DNA from 2 places in the Thermoanaerobacter ethanolicus JW 200 genome. Region 2 is predicted to be linked to the other one. Evidence: riboswitches for the same ligand, from Rfam matches in the RefSeq annotation. Region 2 holds a riboswitch; the other holds the start of a gene.
The links. Region 2 has a riboswitch for cyclic di-AMP ahead of EB239_RS07300 (NAD/NADP-dependent octopine/nopaline dehydrogenase family protein). Riboswitches for the same ligand answer to the same signal wherever they lie in the genome.
Positions count from the first base shown of each region.

Region 1: it holds a riboswitch for cyclic di-AMP, as region 2 does, so the genes downstream of both, EB239_RS07830 (cell wall hydrolase) here and EB239_RS07300 (NAD/NADP-dependent octopine/nopaline dehydrogenase family protein) in region 2, are expected to answer to the same signal.

Region 1 covers NZ_CP033580.1:1,577,392-1,584,850, forward strand. The annotation lists gene aroF (3-deoxy-7-phosphoheptulonate synthase) at 1-696, shown strand, start outside; gene EB239_RS07810 (prephenate dehydrogenase) at 693-1,535, shown strand; gene aroA (3-phosphoshikimate 1-carboxyvinyltransferase) at 1,545-2,816, shown strand; gene EB239_RS07820 (response regulator transcription factor) at 2,835-3,524, shown strand; gene EB239_RS07825 (sensor histidine kinase) at 3,514-4,887, shown strand; gene EB239_RS14975 (hypothetical protein) at 4,974-5,132, shown strand; cyclic di-AMP (ydaO/yuaA leader) riboswitch at 5,191-5,317, shown strand; gene EB239_RS07830 (cell wall hydrolase) at 5,317-6,120, shown strand; gene EB239_RS07835 (TMEM165/GDT1 family protein) at 6,174-6,734, opposite strand; gene EB239_RS07840 (SHOCT domain-containing protein) at 6,974-7,258, opposite strand; gene EB239_RS07845 (SHOCT domain-containing protein) at 7,290-7,459, opposite strand, start outside.
Region 2 covers NZ_CP033580.1:1,478,292-1,489,047, forward strand. The annotation lists gene yqeK (bis(5'-nucleosyl)-tetraphosphatase (symmetrical) YqeK) at 1-61, shown strand, start outside; gene EB239_RS07285 (LCP family protein) at 58-1,245, shown strand; gene rsfS (ribosome silencing factor) at 1,262-1,615, shown strand; gene EB239_RS07295 (helix-turn-helix transcriptional regulator) at 1,724-2,374, shown strand; cyclic di-AMP (ydaO/yuaA leader) riboswitch at 2,437-2,568, shown strand; gene EB239_RS07300 (NAD/NADP-dependent octopine/nopaline dehydrogenase family protein) at 2,670-3,770, shown strand; gene EB239_RS07305 (cobalamin-dependent protein) at 3,767-5,419, shown strand; gene asnB (asparagine synthase B) at 5,797-7,308, shown strand; gene EB239_RS07315 (D-alanyl-D-alanine carboxypeptidase family protein) at 7,338-8,603, opposite strand; gene EB239_RS07320 (helix-hairpin-helix domain-containing protein) at 8,722-9,327, shown strand; gene EB239_RS07325 (coiled-coil domain-containing protein) at 9,384-10,442, shown strand; gene EB239_RS07330 (phosphatidylglycerophosphatase A family protein) at 10,447-10,756, opposite strand, start outside.

The DNA.
Region 1 (7,459 bases), 97 kb from region 2:
GAACAACTCTTTGAAAGTGCTATGGCTGTTAAAAAAGCGGGAGCTCAATTTTTAAGAGGAGGAGCATTTAAACCGAGAACATCACCTTACTCCTTCCAAGGCCTTGAAGAAGAGGGCTTAAAGATGCTAAAAGAAGCTAAAGAACTTACTGGACTTAAGATTGTTACAGAAGTTATGGATGTCCATTCAGTTGAACTAGTGGCGGAATACGCTGATGTTATACAAATAGGTACAAGAAATATGCAAAATTTTCCATTACTTAAAGCAGTAGGTAGAATCAACAAGCCTGTTTTATTAAAGAGAGGACTTGCGGCAACATTAGAAGAGTGGTTAAGTGCTGCGGAGTATATCCTAAGCGAGGGTAATAAAGACGTCATCCTATGTGAAAGAGGAATAAGGACGTTTGAAACTTATACACGAAATACTTTGGATTTAAGTGCAGTCCCAGCCATAAAAAAGTTGAGCCATTTGCCTATAGTTGTTGATCCCAGTCACGGGACTGGGAAATGGCACCTTGTAGCTCCTATGGCTAAAGCTGCTATAGCAGCAGGAGCCGATGGCCTCATTATTGAGGTACATCCAGACCCTAAAAATGCATTATCCGATGGGGCTCAATCCCTTACTCCTGAAAATTTTGAGACTTTGTGTGAGGACATAAAGGTTATCGCTAAAGCAGTAGGGCGTGATTTTGTATGATAAAAAATGCGGTTATTGTAGGATTGGGTCTTATAGGGGGATCAATGGCAAAAGCATTAAAAAAATACACAGATATAGACATTATTGGTGTTGATATAAATAGAGACAGTTTACAAAAAGCATTAGAAGAAGGAGTAATTTCTTACGGCGTGACAGACCTTGATTTTCAAGTAGATGCTGATGTAGTTTTTATATGCACGCCTGTTGGAAAAGTTGCTGAAAAGGCTAAAAATATACTTCCTTATTTAAAAAAAGGTTGTATTGTAACTGACGTTGGAAGTACAAAAAAAGTTATAATGGAAGAAGTGCAAAAATTTTTACCCGATGAAATTTTTTTCATCGGGGGCCATCCTATGGCTGGCACAGAGAAGGCAGGTTATGATAACGCTGATGCAGATTTATTTGTCAACTCTAATTATTTGTTGACACCTTTTGATAATGTAAAGGAAGATGTTTTAGATTTATTTATAAATGAAGTAATAATAAAAATAGGTGCAAAACCGGTAATAATGGATTATAATAAACACGATGCCATTGTCGGAATAATAAGTCATGTACCTCATATTCTTTCTGCTACCCTTACGAATTTTGCTCATGATAAATGCAGTGAAGCATTTAAATACGCAGCTGGTGGGTTTAAAGATACTACGCGAATTGCCTTGTCTCAGACTGAAATATGGAAAGACATAATTTGTACAAACAAAGAAGTTATTTTGGAGTTACTAAAAAATTACAGGGAAGTCCTAAGTGACTTTATTTGTTATTTAGAAAATGACGATATTGACACCATACAAAAGTTTCTTGAAGATGCAAGAAAATATCGAAACACTATAACTTGAGGTGTTGTTATGGATATTGAAGTTAAAAAGAAAAGATTTTTAAAAGGTATTATCTCAGTCCCTGGAGACAAGTCAATATCCCATAGAGCTGTAATGATTGGGTCAATTGCAGAAGGGATTACAGAAATTGAAAATTTTCTTTTAGGAGAAGATTGTATATCTACTATTAATTGTATGAAGAATTTAGGAGTTGACATTGAATTAAAAGGGACAAATGTTAAAGTTCATGGAAAAGGGCTTTATTTAAATAAAAGCGAAAAAATCCTTGATGTAGGAAATTCAGGTACTACCATTCGGCTTTTGATGGGTATTCTCGCTGGTCAAAAGTTTGAGACAACGCTTACAGGTGATGATTCTATAAAGAGACGCCCTATGGGAAGAGTGATAACTCCTCTTAGTATGATGGGAGCGAAAATAGAAGCAAGAGAAGGAAATTTTGCACCTCTTACGGTTTTTGGAAACAAACTTAAAGGCATATATTACAAAATGCCAATTGCCAGTGCACAGGTTAAGTCCAGCATAATGTTGGCAAGCCTTTACGCTGATGATAAAACGACTGTTGAAGAGCCTTACCCTTCAAGAAATCACACGGAACTCATGTTTAGCTCTTTTGGTGCTAAAGTGGATGTAAATGGCACAAAAATAACTTGTTACCCTGGTTACAAATTACAAGGGCAGAGAGTTATTGTACCAGGGGATATATCGTCAGCAGCATATTTTATTGTTGCTGCAACTCTCGTTCCAAATTCGGAGGTTACTATAAAAAATGTAAATGTAAATCTTACAAGGACTGGTATTATCGATGTGATAAAAGAGATGGGAGGAGACATTGTCTTAACAAATGAAAGAACTATAAACAATGAAAAAGTAGCGGATATAACAGTTAAGACTTCAAGGCTAAAAGGAATTGAAATTGGAGGAAGTCTTATTCCAAGGCTTATTGATGAAATTCCAGTAATAGCAGTTGCAGCAGTCTTCGCAGAAGGGAAAACAGTGATAAAAGATGCCGAGGAGTTAAAAGTAAAAGAAAGCAATAGAATAAATACAATCACTTCAGAATTAAAGAAAATGGGAGCAAAAATTTTTGAAACAGAAGATGGGATGATTATAGAAGGGACGGGTTTTTTAAGAGGAAATACAGTGGAAAGTTACAACGACCACAGGATTGCCATGTCTTTATGGGTTGCTGGACTTATAGCAGAAGGAGAAACTAAGATAAAAAATGCTGAATGTGTAAATATTTCATATCCAGATTTTTATAAAACCTTTGATATGCTATAATATCATTGGTGATGAATGATGAAAGAAAAGATACTTATCATAGAGGATGAAAAGCACATAGCCCGTTTTTTACAATTGGAGTTTGAACATGAAGGATATACTGTCACTGTGACTTACGATGGACTTTCTGGCTTAAAGGAGGCATTAGAAGGAGATTATGACCTTGTGCTTTTGGACATAATGCTTCCGGGAATTGATGGATTTGAAGTTTTAAAAAAAATAAGAGAACATTCTGACATACCTGTTATAATGCTTACTGCCAAGTACGAAGTAAAAGACAAAGTGGAAGGACTTGACATTGGAGCTGATGACTATGTGACAAAACCCTTTTCTATAGAAGAGCTTTTTGCAAGAGTGAGGGCTGCTTTGAGAAAGAAAAAGCCGCATCTTAAAAAAGATGTGTTAAGATATAGCGACATCACTATGGATTTGACAACTCATGAAGTAAGAAGAGCGGGTATAAAAATTGAACTTACAAAAAAAGAATTTGACCTTTTAGAGTTTTTAATTAAAAATGCGAATATAGCTTTGACAAGGGAAAAAATCCTTGAGTGTGTGTGGGGTTATGATTATTATGGAGATACTAACATAGTGGATGTATATATAAGGTATTTAAGGAGCAAGATTGACGACCCCTTTGACCGGAAGTTAATCCACACCATAAGAGGAGTGGGGTACACTTTGAAGGAGGATAAGGATGAAGATTAAACTGTGGCCCCGCCGCATAACTTTAAGGATAGCTCTTCTTTATTCTGTAGTTTTTTCAGTAATATTGGTTGCGCTTAATGCTTCTGTGCTTTACGGCTTAAAATATTATTTAATATACCAAGCAATGGACCAAGTAACAAGCCAGGCAGAGGCTATAAAAAGTAAACTGGGGGAAATAAAAGAGGACGTCAATTTATCTGAAAAAGATTTGATTTTTTCAAGCATACCAAATGAAAATATTTATACAAAAATATTTGATGAAAAAGGGAATGTCATCTATTCTTCTAAAAGATTAGAAAGAATTAATATTCCTCATGATGTAAACATAGATATTCCTGTTAAAATTGACAAATATGATAAGGATTTTACTTACCTCAATACCATTTTTAAAAGCGATGATAAAGTGTTCTATATTCAAGTGATAAAAGACATGGAAAATGAATATTTGTTTTTGAAGCTACTTTTTATTTTGATGTTTTTTGCGGATGCGGCAGGAATTTTTGTGTCCTTTATTGCAGGATATTTCGTTACAAAGAGGGCTTTAAGACCTGTGGATTATATGGCAAAAGAAGTAAGAGAGATAGATGCCCATGGGTTAAATAAAAGACTTAAAATATATGGAGAAGACGATGAACTTACAAGATTGGCAAAAACCTTTAATGACATGCTGGATAGGTTGGAAGATTCTTTTAAAAGGCAGAACATGTTTGTCTCTGATGCTTCTCACGAACTTAGAACCCCAATTTCTGTAATAAAAGGGTATATTGACATGTTGGATAGATGGGGAAAAGAGGACAAAGCCGTATTGCAAGAGGCTATAGAGGCGATTAAAAGAGAAACGTTAGACATGGAGCATCTCATTGAAAGACTCCTTTTGTTGGCAAAAGGAGATAATAAGTCAATAAAGTTAAATAAGGAACAATTTAATTTAAAGGATGTAATAAAAGAAGTTGCAGAGGAAATAAAAATGTTAAATGAAAGCAAAAATATAGTTGTAAAAGGGCAAAATGACATAAATATAACGGCTGACAAAAAACTCATTAAAGAGCTTATAAGGATATTTTTAGACAATGCAGCAAAATACACTTCTTCAGATGGCAATATAGAAATTGATGTGGGGAAAGATAATTCAAAAGCCTATATAAAAATTAAAGATGATGGCATAGGTATACCACAAGAAGATATTCCACATATTTTTGATAGGTTTTACAGAGTAGACAAAGCGAGAGCCAAGGAGACAGGTGGGGCAGGATTGGGATTAGCTATTGCTAAGTGGATTATTGAGGAACACAAAGGAAGTGTCACTGTAAAAAGTGAAGTAGGGAAAGGTAGTGAATTTACCATAACATTGCCTTTAAGGTGATGTTATTTTTTTATCGAACTTTGCTCTTGAAATTCTATATATTGTGTGGTATTATAATAATACAACAATATATAGAGGTGATTAAAATGAAAAACCAAGTGGCAGAGGATAAAAAACAGCTAAAAGAAAATAAAGCTGATCAAAATAATGTAAATGTGTTTACATGTCCGGATTGCGGTGCTAAATTGGTTCATGAGGGAGGTTGTGTTTTCTGTCCTTTCTGTGGTTACAGTGAGTGCCAGTAAGTACCTATCTTTCCACCAGTTTAATATGGACACAAGTTAAATATCCGGCTATAATTTAGTTAAAAATATGCCGAATCCCCGATAAGGGGTACGGGGGAACTAAATTGGGGTGAATCCACTTTTGTGGTAGGGTGTCCCTAACCCGAACCCGTCAACTAACCTCGGAGGCAAAAGGGGGAACAACATGTTTAATATTCGCATCAAGGTCAAACCTCTCATCGCATCAGTTATAGCCGGATTGTTTATTTCCCAATCAGTATTTGCCGCAACTTACACAGTTAAACCCGGCGATACCTTATGGGGTATAAGTCAAAAATACGGGACTACCTATACTAAGCTGATGTCTTTAAACGGCCTTCAAAATACAATAATATATCCAGGGCAAGTTTTACAAGTGCCGGGCAGTGATAACACATATGTTGTCCAAAAAGGTGACAGCTTGTACTTAATTGCTTTAAAATACGGTATTACTGTTGATATGCTCAAATCTGCAAACGGATACAAAAGCGACATAATATATCCTGGACAAGTCTTTATTATACCCCGGGATACTTCTTCTAATAGGACATATCAGGATGTCAGCAGAGGTTCTATTGAAAGGGGTGTAATACCCTACACAAAAGATGAATTTGACCTCCTTGCGCGACTTGTTACCGCGGAAGCAGATGGAGAACCATACCAGGCTAAAGTAGCAGTTGCGGCCGTAGTAATAAACAGAGTTAAAAGTGGTATTTTCCCTAATACTATAAAAGACGTGATATATCAAGTCGATGCATACGGAAATTACCAATTTACTCCTGTGTTAAATGGGTGGATAAATAGACCTGCCTCAGCTGACGCTATAAGTGCAGCAAGAGATGCGTTAAGTGGTGTTGACCCAACAAACGGAGCCTTGTATTATTTTGACCAAAGTTCTACTAATGCGTGGTTGTGGTCACTTCCTATAGCGGCAAGAATAGGTAATATGGTTTTCTGTTACGGCAGGTAAAACTTCCGATGAGAGGGTCAAAAACGGGTACAATTTAAGTACCCGTTTTTGACTTAGAAAAACAATTTATACAAAGTAGAAAGACCAAAGGCGATGAATATGAAAGAAGATAGATATTTTAAATATTTTGAAGGGATTCTTTTATTAAAATAAATGCCTACAATTATCCCTAATACATCTGCTAAAAATATTCCAAGAGTAGTGCCTATTAATATGTACAGAGGACTGTTGTATGATGCAGTCAAAGCTATAGCAGCCAATTGCGTTTTGTCTCCAAATTCTGATAGTACATATGTACTTATAATAGTTGCAACAGGACCGTATTTTGAATTTTTTATTTTTTCCTGTTTTGTTTCTTCCTCTATTAAAGTTGAAATTCCAAAAAACAAAAATAATAAAGCAGCTGAAAATTTTATATAAAAAATGGGAATGTATTCGGTGATATACGAACCAAATATCACAGCAATACCATTGTTTATTAAGGCTGCGATAAATATACTTATAAGAACAGTCCTTACTTTAAAAAGAGTAGCAAAGGCCATTGACATGAGCTGTGACTTATCTCCCATCTCAGAAGTAAAGATAAGGACAAATGATGTGACAAGTGCCTCCATTTTATTGCCTCCCCAACTATTATATTTGCTCTATAAATAAATTAGGACCTTTACATAATATGTAAAACATATTATGTAAAGGTCTCGTTCTTTAAGGTAAAGCCAGGGTTTCCCGATATGTTGACTTTACCACATATAAGCTATGCGAACTACTCCCCTTTACTCAATATATTGTAAAAAATTTATCATAAAATGTCAATAGGAGCAATGTAAACAACAATAATGTCAAATTATTTAGCTTATTTTTTTAACATTTTAACTATTTCTGTATATTCGTCTGAAGTAATTTCACCTCGAACGTATCTTAACTTGGCAATTTCTAATGCTTCATTATTAGGATCTGTATCGTGTTTTTTAAAAAAGTTAACATTTCTAATCTGTTTTACTAGCAAGTAAATTACTACACCTATTAAAATTAAGAACAATATATTGGTAAGTCCACCGCCGAACCAAGTTCCATAGCCACAAGGATAATATCCTCCAAACCAACGACCTAAACCACCCATCATATATCCTCCAAACATTATTTTCTTCTCCTCTCTAAATATTTAAATTTTACAAAATACTTTTTAATTTGTTATACTCTTCTTCTGTAATTTCACCTTTAGCCAAGCGTATATCAAGTATTCTTTTTGCTTCGTTTGTTTGGTAATTTTTGTTTTCATGTAAATTATTAATCATTCTTTGCAGGTCACCTGTTTTGTACAAATAAAAGCCAATTGCCA
Region 2 (10,756 bases):
TGAGAAAACAGTAAAAGCTCGAAATCATATTCTTTTGAAACTTGGGAGTGGAGGTAAATGAAAAAATTTATAAAGATTGTATCAATGTTATTGTTGCTGAGTTTATTATCTGTAGGAGTAGGAGGATATATCTATTTAAAGTCTTTGAACCCCTTAGATGTTTCTTTGATGAATAAAAATAGTGAAAACAAAAATTCAGAGGCAATTCAGAAAATAAATATATTGGTTTTGGGAGTTGATGAAACATCGCCAACAGATCCAAGGCGTTCTGATACTATGATATTATTATCTTATAATCCTAAAACTAACAAAGCTTATATTTTATCTATTCCCAGAGATACAATGATTAAACTTGACAAATATGGGACACAAAAGATAAATGCTGCCTATCCCATAGGTGGACCTCAACTGGCGATGGATATGGTGTCACAGCTTATTGGAGAGCCCGTTGATTATTATGTAAAGATTGGATATGAAGGTTTTAAACAATTAGTAGACGATTTAGGCGGAGTAGAGATGAACGTACCGATGGACATGAATTATGATGACAATGCAGGGAATCTTCATATTCATTTAAAAAAAGGTGTTCAACTTTTGGATGGAGAGAAGGCTTTACAGTTGGTGAGATTTAGACATGGGTATGCAGAACAGGATTTAGAAAGGGTCAAAGTCCAAAGGGAATTTTTATTAGCGATGTTTCAAAAAGCTAAAGACCCTAGTACTTTGTTAAAAATTCATCGTATATTAAAAACCATAAATCAATACGTAGAAACAAACATACCACCTACTACTATGTTAAAGTATGCAGATTATCTTTTAAAACTTGACAAAGACAATATAAAAACAGCTACTGTGCCTGGTACTCCTCAGTACATTGATGGGGTTGCTTATTATATCACAGATCCACAAGAAGTATTACAATTTATGGATAATTTAAATGATGAAAGAGATGATACTGCTATCGCAGCTAATAAAAAAGACATAAAAATAGAAGTTTTAAATGGCGGTGGTATACCAGGAGCTGCTACAAAGACTGCTGATTTGTTAAAACAACAAGGGTATGATGTAGTGAAGATAGGAAATGTAATAGGTACCACTTACAACACTACTCAGATAATCAATAGGACTGATGATAAAAAAATAGTAGAAGATCTGAAGAAAATTTTAAAAAACGCTATTGTAGTGGAAGATACGAATGGAGACAGTAATGTTGATATAACTATAATTTTAGGGAAAAACATATAAAATGGAGGGTGATTTAGTGATAGACGGAAAAGATAAGGTGTCTAAAATTTATAAAGTTTTAGAAGACAAAAAAGCTTATGATATAAAGATCTTGTATATAGGAGATTTAACGATTGTCGCAGATTATTTTGTTATTGCCACTGGCAGTTCGGATACTCACGTCAAAGCATTGACAGACGAAATTGAAAAAAAACTTATGGAAGACGGCGTTTTTGTTGATCATATTGAGGGTTACAATTGGGGCAAGTGGATTTTGATGGATTATGGAGATGTAATAGTTCACATATTTCAACAACCCGAAAGGGAATTTTATAATTTAGAAAGATTGTGGGCAGATGCAAAGGAAATAGTGCTTGACAACCGCATTTAAGGTATGTATAATAACGTTAATAAATTTTTAATGCTGTTATCTCTTGTGTCATTTTTTACTCTCTACCGCATATATTTAATATTGTATGATTAGGGGGATTCAAAGCCAATGGGAACACATCCTATCTTAAAAAGCATGATCCCAGTACTAGAAGGTATAGCTAATACATTTGGCAAAAATTGCGAAGTGGCATTACATGACTTTTCTTCCCCACAAAATCCTATCATTGCGATCATAAATCCCCATGTTACGGGAAGAGAAGTGGGGGCTCCATTGCCTGAGGCTATATTAAAAGTATTGAAATCAGATAATATTGAGAATTTAATAAATTATAAAAACAAGAGCAATGATGGAAAAATTTTGAAGTCGTCCGCGATTTTTATAAAAGATGAAAATGGCAAGCCCATTGGGTGCCTTACAATTAATATCGATATTTCAGAATTTATTATGGTGAAAAATACCTTATCAGAATTCTGTGAAGTAGCTGATACTACAGAAGAAAATAGAGAAAGTTATACGGGCAGTGTAAGTGATGTTTTGGAAAGCATTGTGAATACTACATTAGAGAATTATGGTAAACCTGTAAATTTTATGACAAAAGAAGAAAAGGTTCAGATAGTGAAAATGTTAGATGCAAAAGGGACTTTCTTAATAAGGGGCGCTGTGGATTACGTAGCAAAAATACTCTGTGTTTCCAGATATACTATATATAATTATTTGGATGAAATAAGGGTAGGAGAGGATTTTGGTAAATATTAGTCTGTTTTCCTTTACAAATATTAGATTTTATGATATAATAAAAATAAATTGAAAATTAAATAAAATGCTAAACGCTGAATTCGTAAAGAAGCGGGGGAACCACTTTCTGGGGTGAATCCATCTTTTAAAAGATGGTAGGGTTATCTTTCGACCCGAACCCGTCAGCTAACCTCGTAAGCGTTGAAAGAGGAGGATGATAGCATTGGTGTCTTTTTGGGTTTTTACAGACACCGAAGGTTAAAGCTATAGATTTCCCTCTATAGCTTTTTCATTTCTTTAAAAGGGGGTAGTAAAAATGAAACAACTCTCTTTTGCAGTAATTGGAGCTGGGAATGGGGGTCAAGCGATAGCGGGGCATCTCGCTTTAAAAGGCTATAAAGTTAATTTGTACAATAGAACCTATCAAAAATTACTTCCTATTATAGAAAAAGGTGGAATTGAATTAGAAGGAGAAGTAGAAGGGTTTGGCAAGTTAAATGTGATAACTGATGACATGGAGAAAGCTATTAAAGATGTTGATATAGTTTTAGTTGTAGTTCCTGCTTCTGCACATTATAAAATTGCCGAAGACATGCTGCCATATCTTAGGGATGGTCAAATAATTGTATTAAACCCTGGGAGAACTGGTGGTGCTTTAGAGTTTCATAATGTTACAAGAAAAAGAGAAGATTTAGATGTAGTTATTGCAGAAACAGATACTTTTATATACGCCTGCAGGTCTTCCATGGGAAGAGCTAAAATATACAAAATAAAAGAAGTAGTGTCTGTTGCTGCAATACCTAAAGAAAAAACAGAAATAGTGGTGGAAACACTTAATACTGCATTTTCTCAGTTTATTCCGGCGCAAAATGTTCTTGAAACGAGTCTTAACAATTTTGGAGCTGTTTTTCATCCCACCCCTACTCTTTTGAATGCAGCGAGAATAGAAACTACTAAAGGGAATTTTGAATATTATCGGGAAGGCATTTCTCCTTCTGTTGCAAAGATATTGGAAAAAATAGATAATGAGAGAATGATGGTGGCAAAAGCTCTGGGCGTAAATACTATTTCCGCTAAAAGATGGCTAAAAGAAAGTTATAATGCGGAAGGAGAAAATCTATATGAGGCAATTCAAAATACAAAAGCTTATGTTGGTTTATTAGCTCCTCAAACATTAGATTGTCGTTATATATTTGAAGATGTTCCTATGAGTTTAGTGCCTATGTCTTCTATAGGGAAAGAAATAGGCATTAAGACCCCCACTATTGATGCTGTTATACATCTTGCTTCAGTTATGCACGGAAAAGATTATTGGAAAGTTGGAAGAACGGCTGAAAAGCTTGGCATACAAGGTATGACAGTTGAAGAAATTATAGAATTGGTTGAAGGGAAAAGAAAGGAGGTAACGATAGCATGAAAAAGTTAATTGTAGCGGCAGCGATAGGTAATTGCGTCCATGTAGCAGGTGTGTATAACTTTTTGAGATTTGCAGAACAGCAAGGTTATGAGACTGTATTTTTAGGTCCTGCAGTTCCTATTAAAAAATTGATTGAAGCTGTTAAAGAACATAAGCCGGAGATTGTAGGAGTAAGCTTTAGACTAACTCCTTCAGCTCTTGAAAAACTTTTAGAAGAACTCAAGAGGGAAATAGAAGTAAATAATTTGCAACATATAAAATGGGTATTTGGAGGGACAGAGCCTACTGCAGAAGTAGCTCGTAAATCAGGAATATTTGCAGCAGTTTTTGATGGTAAAAATGGCGATGAAGCTACAATTAATTTCTTAAGAGGAGGAAGTTCAAACCATAGACAAAGAGTTTTTGCTGATACATTAATTGGAAGAATAGAAGATAAATATCCTTATCCTATAATAAGGCATCACTTTGGGCTTCCTTCATTGGAGGACACTATAGAAGGAGTTAAGAAGATAGCAGAAGCAGAAGTTTTAGATGTAATTTCTATAGCACCAGACCAAAATGCTCAAGAGCACTTCTTTGATAAGAAATATGACAAATCTTTGGACGGAGCAGGCGGTGTTCCTATAAGAAAGAAAGAAGACTTAATAAGAATATATGAGGCTTCAAGAAGAGGTAACTATCCTCTTCTCAGATGTTACAGTGGTACAAATGATGTTTTCAAGATGGCAGAGATGCTTCTAGAGACTATCCATAACGCTTGGGCAGCGATTCCCCTTTGCTGGTATAATGTATTGGACGGCAGAGGACCAAGGGATGTAAATACTTCCATAAGAGAAAATCAGCAGCTTATGAAATGGCACGCTGAAAAAGGAGTACCTGTAGAAGTAAACGAAGCACATCATTGGAGCTTGAGAGATGCTCACGACGTAATTGGAGTAACAATGGCTTATCTTGCAGCATATAATGCCAAAAAGATGGGAGTAAGAGACTATGTAGCTCAGTTTATGTTTAATGTACCTGCTTCTATTTCACCAAAAATGGATTTGGCAAAGATGTTAGCTAAGATAGAATTGATAGGAGAATTACAAGATGAAAATTTCAGAGTTATAAGGCAGGCAAGGGCTGGACTTGCAAGTTTCCCTTCCGACCTTTTAGAAGCTAAAGGACAATTGGCTTCCAGTGCCTATCTCTCCATGGCTATAAAGCCTCATATCTATCATGTGGTAGGCTACTGTGAAGCTCATCATGCTGCAACGCCAGAAGATATAATTGAAAGCGTTAAAATAGTAAAAGCCGTGATAAAAAACTCTATGTTTGGAATGCCTGATTTGACTCAGGATAAAGAAGTAATTCAAAGAAAAGAACAGTTAAAGAAAGAGACAAGGATTTTATTGGAAGCGATAAAGAGTTTAGCGCCTCACAGTCCTGATCCACTTTCTGATCCAGACGTATTAGCATTGGCGATAAAGATTGGTCTATTAGATGCACCACATCTCAAGGGTAACAAGTATGCAAAAGGAGAATTGCAGACCAAAGTAATAGATGGTGCATGTTATGCTTATGACTATGAGAAGCATAGAATAATACCTGAAGAAGAAAGGGTAGAAAAGATTTTACGTGAATATGAAAGATTAGTTATAACAGTATAAAATTTAGGAACGTAAGATCTATTCTTACGTTCCTTCAGACTGTAGACAAACTTTCGTAAAGGAGATATTTTGCATAAGGAGCGACTTGTTACAAAGCGGCAACAAAACTTAGCAAGGCCGAGGGTGGAGGCAGGGCCGAAGCCATGGATGGCGGAGGCGGGCACCTTAAGGCATGGATGCCGATTGTGCCCGGTACCCTGCCGGAGCCCGAAGGTCGAGCTTTAGTTTTGTCGCTTTGGAACACCGGAGTGACGATGCAAAATATCTCCTTTGATATTTTTCAACTTTGTCAACAAACTGTAGGAACGTAAGATCTATTCTTACGTTCCTTATTCAATTTTCTTTAAATATATATGAAGTGGAGGAATGATAATCAAATGTGTGGATTGGCAGGAATTATAGGAACTGGTGATAAGAGCAAAGTACAAAGGATGCTTGATAAAATACGACATCGTGGCCCGGATGAGTCAGGTATTTTTGCAGATGAAAATATTACATTAGGCCATAATAGGTTGACGATAATTGACCTTTATCATGGACGCCAACCTATAAAAAACGAAGATGGCAGGTATTGGCTTATTTATAATGGAGAAATTTACAATTACCAATTATTGCATAAAGAGTTAAAAAACCATATTTTTTCCACAGATACTGATAGCGAAGTAATAATTCATTTGTATGAAGAACTAGGTAAAAATTGTGTTAACTATATTGATGGAATGTTTGCTTTAGTTATTTATGACTCTAAAAAAAAGACCATATTTATTGCTCGCGATCCGTTAGGAATAAAGCCATTGTATTATGGTAAAACAAAAGAAGGTTATTTTGCCTTTGCTTCGGAGATTAAAGCACTTCAGGAAGTAACTGATGATATAAATGAATTTCCTAATGGATATATTTATACAACTGAAAACGGATTTGAGAGATATTATTCAATTCCACAGGATCCGATGTATTTTGCAGATGTTGATAATATTATTAATGGATTAAGGCTTAGATTAGAGGATTCAGTAAGAAAAAGGTTGATTGCTGATGTGCCTGTTGGAGTATTTTTAAGTGGCGGATTGGATAGCAGCCTTATAGCAGCAATAGCAGCAAAATACAAAAATCCCCTTCACTCATTTGCAGTAGGTGTCGAAGGAAGTAATGACTTAAAGAATGCAAGAGTTGTTGCTGATTATGTAGGTACGATTCACCATGAATTTATTTATACAGAGGAGGACATAAAAAAAGTTTTACCTGAAGTTATATATCATCTTGAATCCTGTGATCCAGCCTTAGTCAGAAGTGCTGTTGCAACATATTTTGTATCAAAACTTGCAAGCAATTACGTAAAGGTTGTTCTTTCGGGAGAAGGTGCTGATGAATTGTTTAGTGGATATCATTACCTTAAAAATTATTCAAATCCTTGGAAATTACAATCCGAATTAAAATATATAACTCGAAATTTGCATAATACAAATCTTCAAAGAGTTGACAGAATGACAATGGCACATTCCATTGAGGGACGTGTACCGTTTTTAGATGTAGAAGTGTTACGGTACGCATTTAAAATAACACCGTCATTTAAAATTAACGGCCGAGAAAAAACCGAAAAGTGGATACTTAGAAAACTTGCAGAAAATTATTTGCCAGAATCAATTGTATGGAGAAGAAAAGAAAAATTTGCAATAGGAACTGGTACATCTGAAATATTAAATAAAATAGCCGAATCAGAAATTAGTGATGCAGAGTATATAAAAAATAGATTCCTACCTAACGGTTTTGAAATAAAGTCTAAAGAAGAGTTGTATTATTTTAAAATTTTAAAAAGATTTTTTAATGTTGATTCTTTTATAAAGGACATGGGAAGAAGTAGAAGTCTCAATGACAACCAAATATATGCATAAAAAGAGGGCATTCTGCCCTTTTTTTTAAATCAATATTTTGAGAAAATATATTTCTTTCTATTTCTAATTTTCCGTCTTCTCCAAAGGATAAAAGCTATTCCTAAAATTGTTGTTCCAGTAATGAATCTTACAGGGTTAGTATACATTGTATTTTTTACCCCAGAAGATTGTACATCCATATAATAATTTCCCCAAAAGTTTTTATAAACAGATTCGGTTGCAATAAGAGGGTTTGTGCCTATTTCCTTTTCATTTAAAGTGTATTTAATGTATCCTAATGTATCTCCTTTATTTATTGGCGCGTTTATGTTTTTGTTTAGTATTATTTGAGTTTCTATAGAATTTTCTTGCCCTTTAGGGACTTCATAGTAAAAGTCTTCTTTTGCAATAAGAGGAAGTTTAAAGTGAGATTTTCCCAAGTCGATATAAGTTACTACCTCACCTTTTTCTGTTTTTTTCACTAAAGTAAAGTTTTGAAATCCGTAGTCCAAAAGTTTTATAGTATCTGTCCAGATATTTGTTCCTTGGTCTCCCATTATGACGGATATAAGTCTGTGGCCGTCTCTTGTTGCAGAAGCTACTAAAACTTGACCTGCTGCAACCGTGTATCCTGTTTTTACTCCATCGGCGCCTTCATAGTGAAAACTTGAAGGTTTAATTAAGCGGTTGCTTAACCATAGATCTCTTACTTTATCAAACTTATTAGTAGGGGGAATTTGATAATGTATTGTAGTTACTATTTTTCTAAATTCAGGATTTTGCATTGCATACCTTGCTATTAATGCCATATCATAAGGGGTCGAATAATGATTTTCATCAGGAAGACCATTTGGATTTACAAAATGGCTATCATAAGCTCCAATTTCTTTAGCTTTTTCATTCATCATTTTAGCAAAGTTTTCTATGCTCCCACCAATGTGTTCAGCAATTGCTATTGCTGCATCATTGGCAGATTCTAACAAAAGCGCATAAAGTAATTGCTCTAACGTAAGTTGTTCACCAGGAGAAAGAAATATGGAATTTCCATCTATTTTTGTAACATTATCGCTTGCAGTTACAATATCGTTTAAGTTTCCCTTTTCTATAGCAATAATTGCAGTAAGAATTTTAGTTGTGCTTGCGGGGTACATTCTTTTGTGCATATTTTTGTCATACAATACTTGACCTGTTGTAAAATCCATTAAAACTGCAGTTGGGCCTACGATTTCGGGCGGTGGCGGTACGTTAGCGTATATAGGAGTTATTTGAGCTACTAAAATAAAGAGTGTAAGTAAACAAGCTATTATCTTTTTCATTGCCATGCCTCCAATTTATGCTCATACCTAAAGTATACCAAAAAAATGTGAAAAATAAAAAGGAATTTTTTAATTCATGTAGAAATAAATAAAGGAAGCTGTAAAAAGAGGTGTTAGTATGCCTTATTTTTCAAAAAAACAGCAATATGCTATAGTTGTTATATTATGCTTTATATTGGCATTTTCAGGATATGTAATTTACAAAAATTATAAATTAAAAAATGAATTTGTCGTCAATGCAAGCAATGAGAGTGTGCCAGTGGAAAGAATTGTAGAGAGTGAAGAGAAGAAAGAAAAGCCTTTGGAAATAAAAGTATATGTAACAGGATTAGTAAAAAATCCAGGAGTCTACACTATGAAAGAAGGAGAAAGGATTATAGATGCTATAAATAAAGCAGGAGGACCTTTGGAAGAAGCAGACCTCACAAATATAAATCTCGCGCAAAAAGTTAAGGATGAACAAATGATAATAGTTCCAAAAAAGGGTGAAACAAATAATATTTCTCCTACTAGTACAATACAGAAAAATGAAAAAATAAATATAAATACTGCGACTAAAGAAGAATTGCAAACTTTGCCAGGAATAGGACCTGTGACGGCTGAAAGGATAATCGAATTTAGAGAAAATAAAGGTTCTTTTAAAAAAATTGAAGACATAATGAATGTTCCGAGAATAGGTCCTAAAATGTTTGAACAGATAAAAGACAAGATTACTGTGGACTAGTTAATGTTAAATAGTTCCATGTAGAACAAAAAATGCTATATTAAATGAGGGGTTTTATGAAAAAGTTGATAGCTATTATAATTGGGAGTATATTTTTATTTAATTTTATACTAGTACCAGCGCAAAGTGATACTTCTTCGGATTTTGATAAGGCGAAGGAGGAGGAACAAAAGCTTGTATTAGAGCTATTAAATCTTGAGGTAGAAAGGCTTAAAACCCAAAAGTCTTTAGAAGATTTAGCAATAGAGATTGAAAATTTAACTGTAGCTATTCAGGAAAAATCTAAAGAAATACAAATGGTAGATAAAGACATAGAAAAGGAAAAAGAAATAATAAAGACTTGGTTTAGGTTTTTGTATATGGATGGAACAAATGCTATATTATCACTTCTGCTTATGTCACAAAATTCCAGCGAATTATTGCATAGGCTTATTTACATAGACATTGTAACCAATTATTTTTACAATAAACTAGAAAATTTAAATAAGCTTGTAAACTATAAAAGAGAAGAGGAAAATAGATTAACCTCTCAAAGATCGCAGCTTATAGAAAAACAAAAAGAACAAATAGAATTGCTAAAAAAAATAGACGAATTAAAGTTAGCTAAAAGCCAAATGTTAGAAGAGATAAAAAAGAAAATTGCCAATTATCAAAAAATATTTGCAATGGCTGATAATTTGGACAAAATGTTTCCTTCTTTAGATTATTTATTAAGCCACCTTTCTCAATTTCCATGGGATACTTTGGAGTATAAGGATTTGAGTTTTTCCTTTTTTAGCGTATCAGCTTCTTTTACTGATGTTGATGTAACAAAGATGATACGCTCTTACAGTGACAAGTTAAAAGATGTAACAGTATCTTTTAGTAGAGAAAGTTTTGAAATAAAAGATGATGATTCATACACTTTAAAAGGCAATTTTGCGATAGAAGATAACAAAATTAAATTGTTAATAAATTCTCTAAATATAGGAGATATAAAAATTGGCGGCCAGTTGCTTCAAAAAATTCTTTATGGCTATGACACGACTATAAACATTAAAATTCCTGTTGAAGGATTTAAATTAAAAAAGGTGGAGGCAGAAAAAGGCTATGTAAAGTTTACTTTAGAAAAATAGTTTTTTATAAAACTTCTTTTTTAGAATGGGCAATTCTGGCACAAGCCGCGGCGATTATTGCAGCTACTAAGTCATCAATAAAAGTATTACACTTTTTTTCTTTATTTTCATTAAGTTTTCCTATTATGCCGGGTTTTACTTTATCAAGATATCCAAAATTAGTAAGACCTATAGAACCATAAACATTTGTAATGCTTAAGGCTAAAATTTCGTCAATGCCGTATAAGGGTTCATCTTTTTTTAAAATGGACAAAAGAGGTTCTTCTAACATGTCTTTTTCTGCTAATTTGTCTAAAGCGATTCCTGTCAAGATT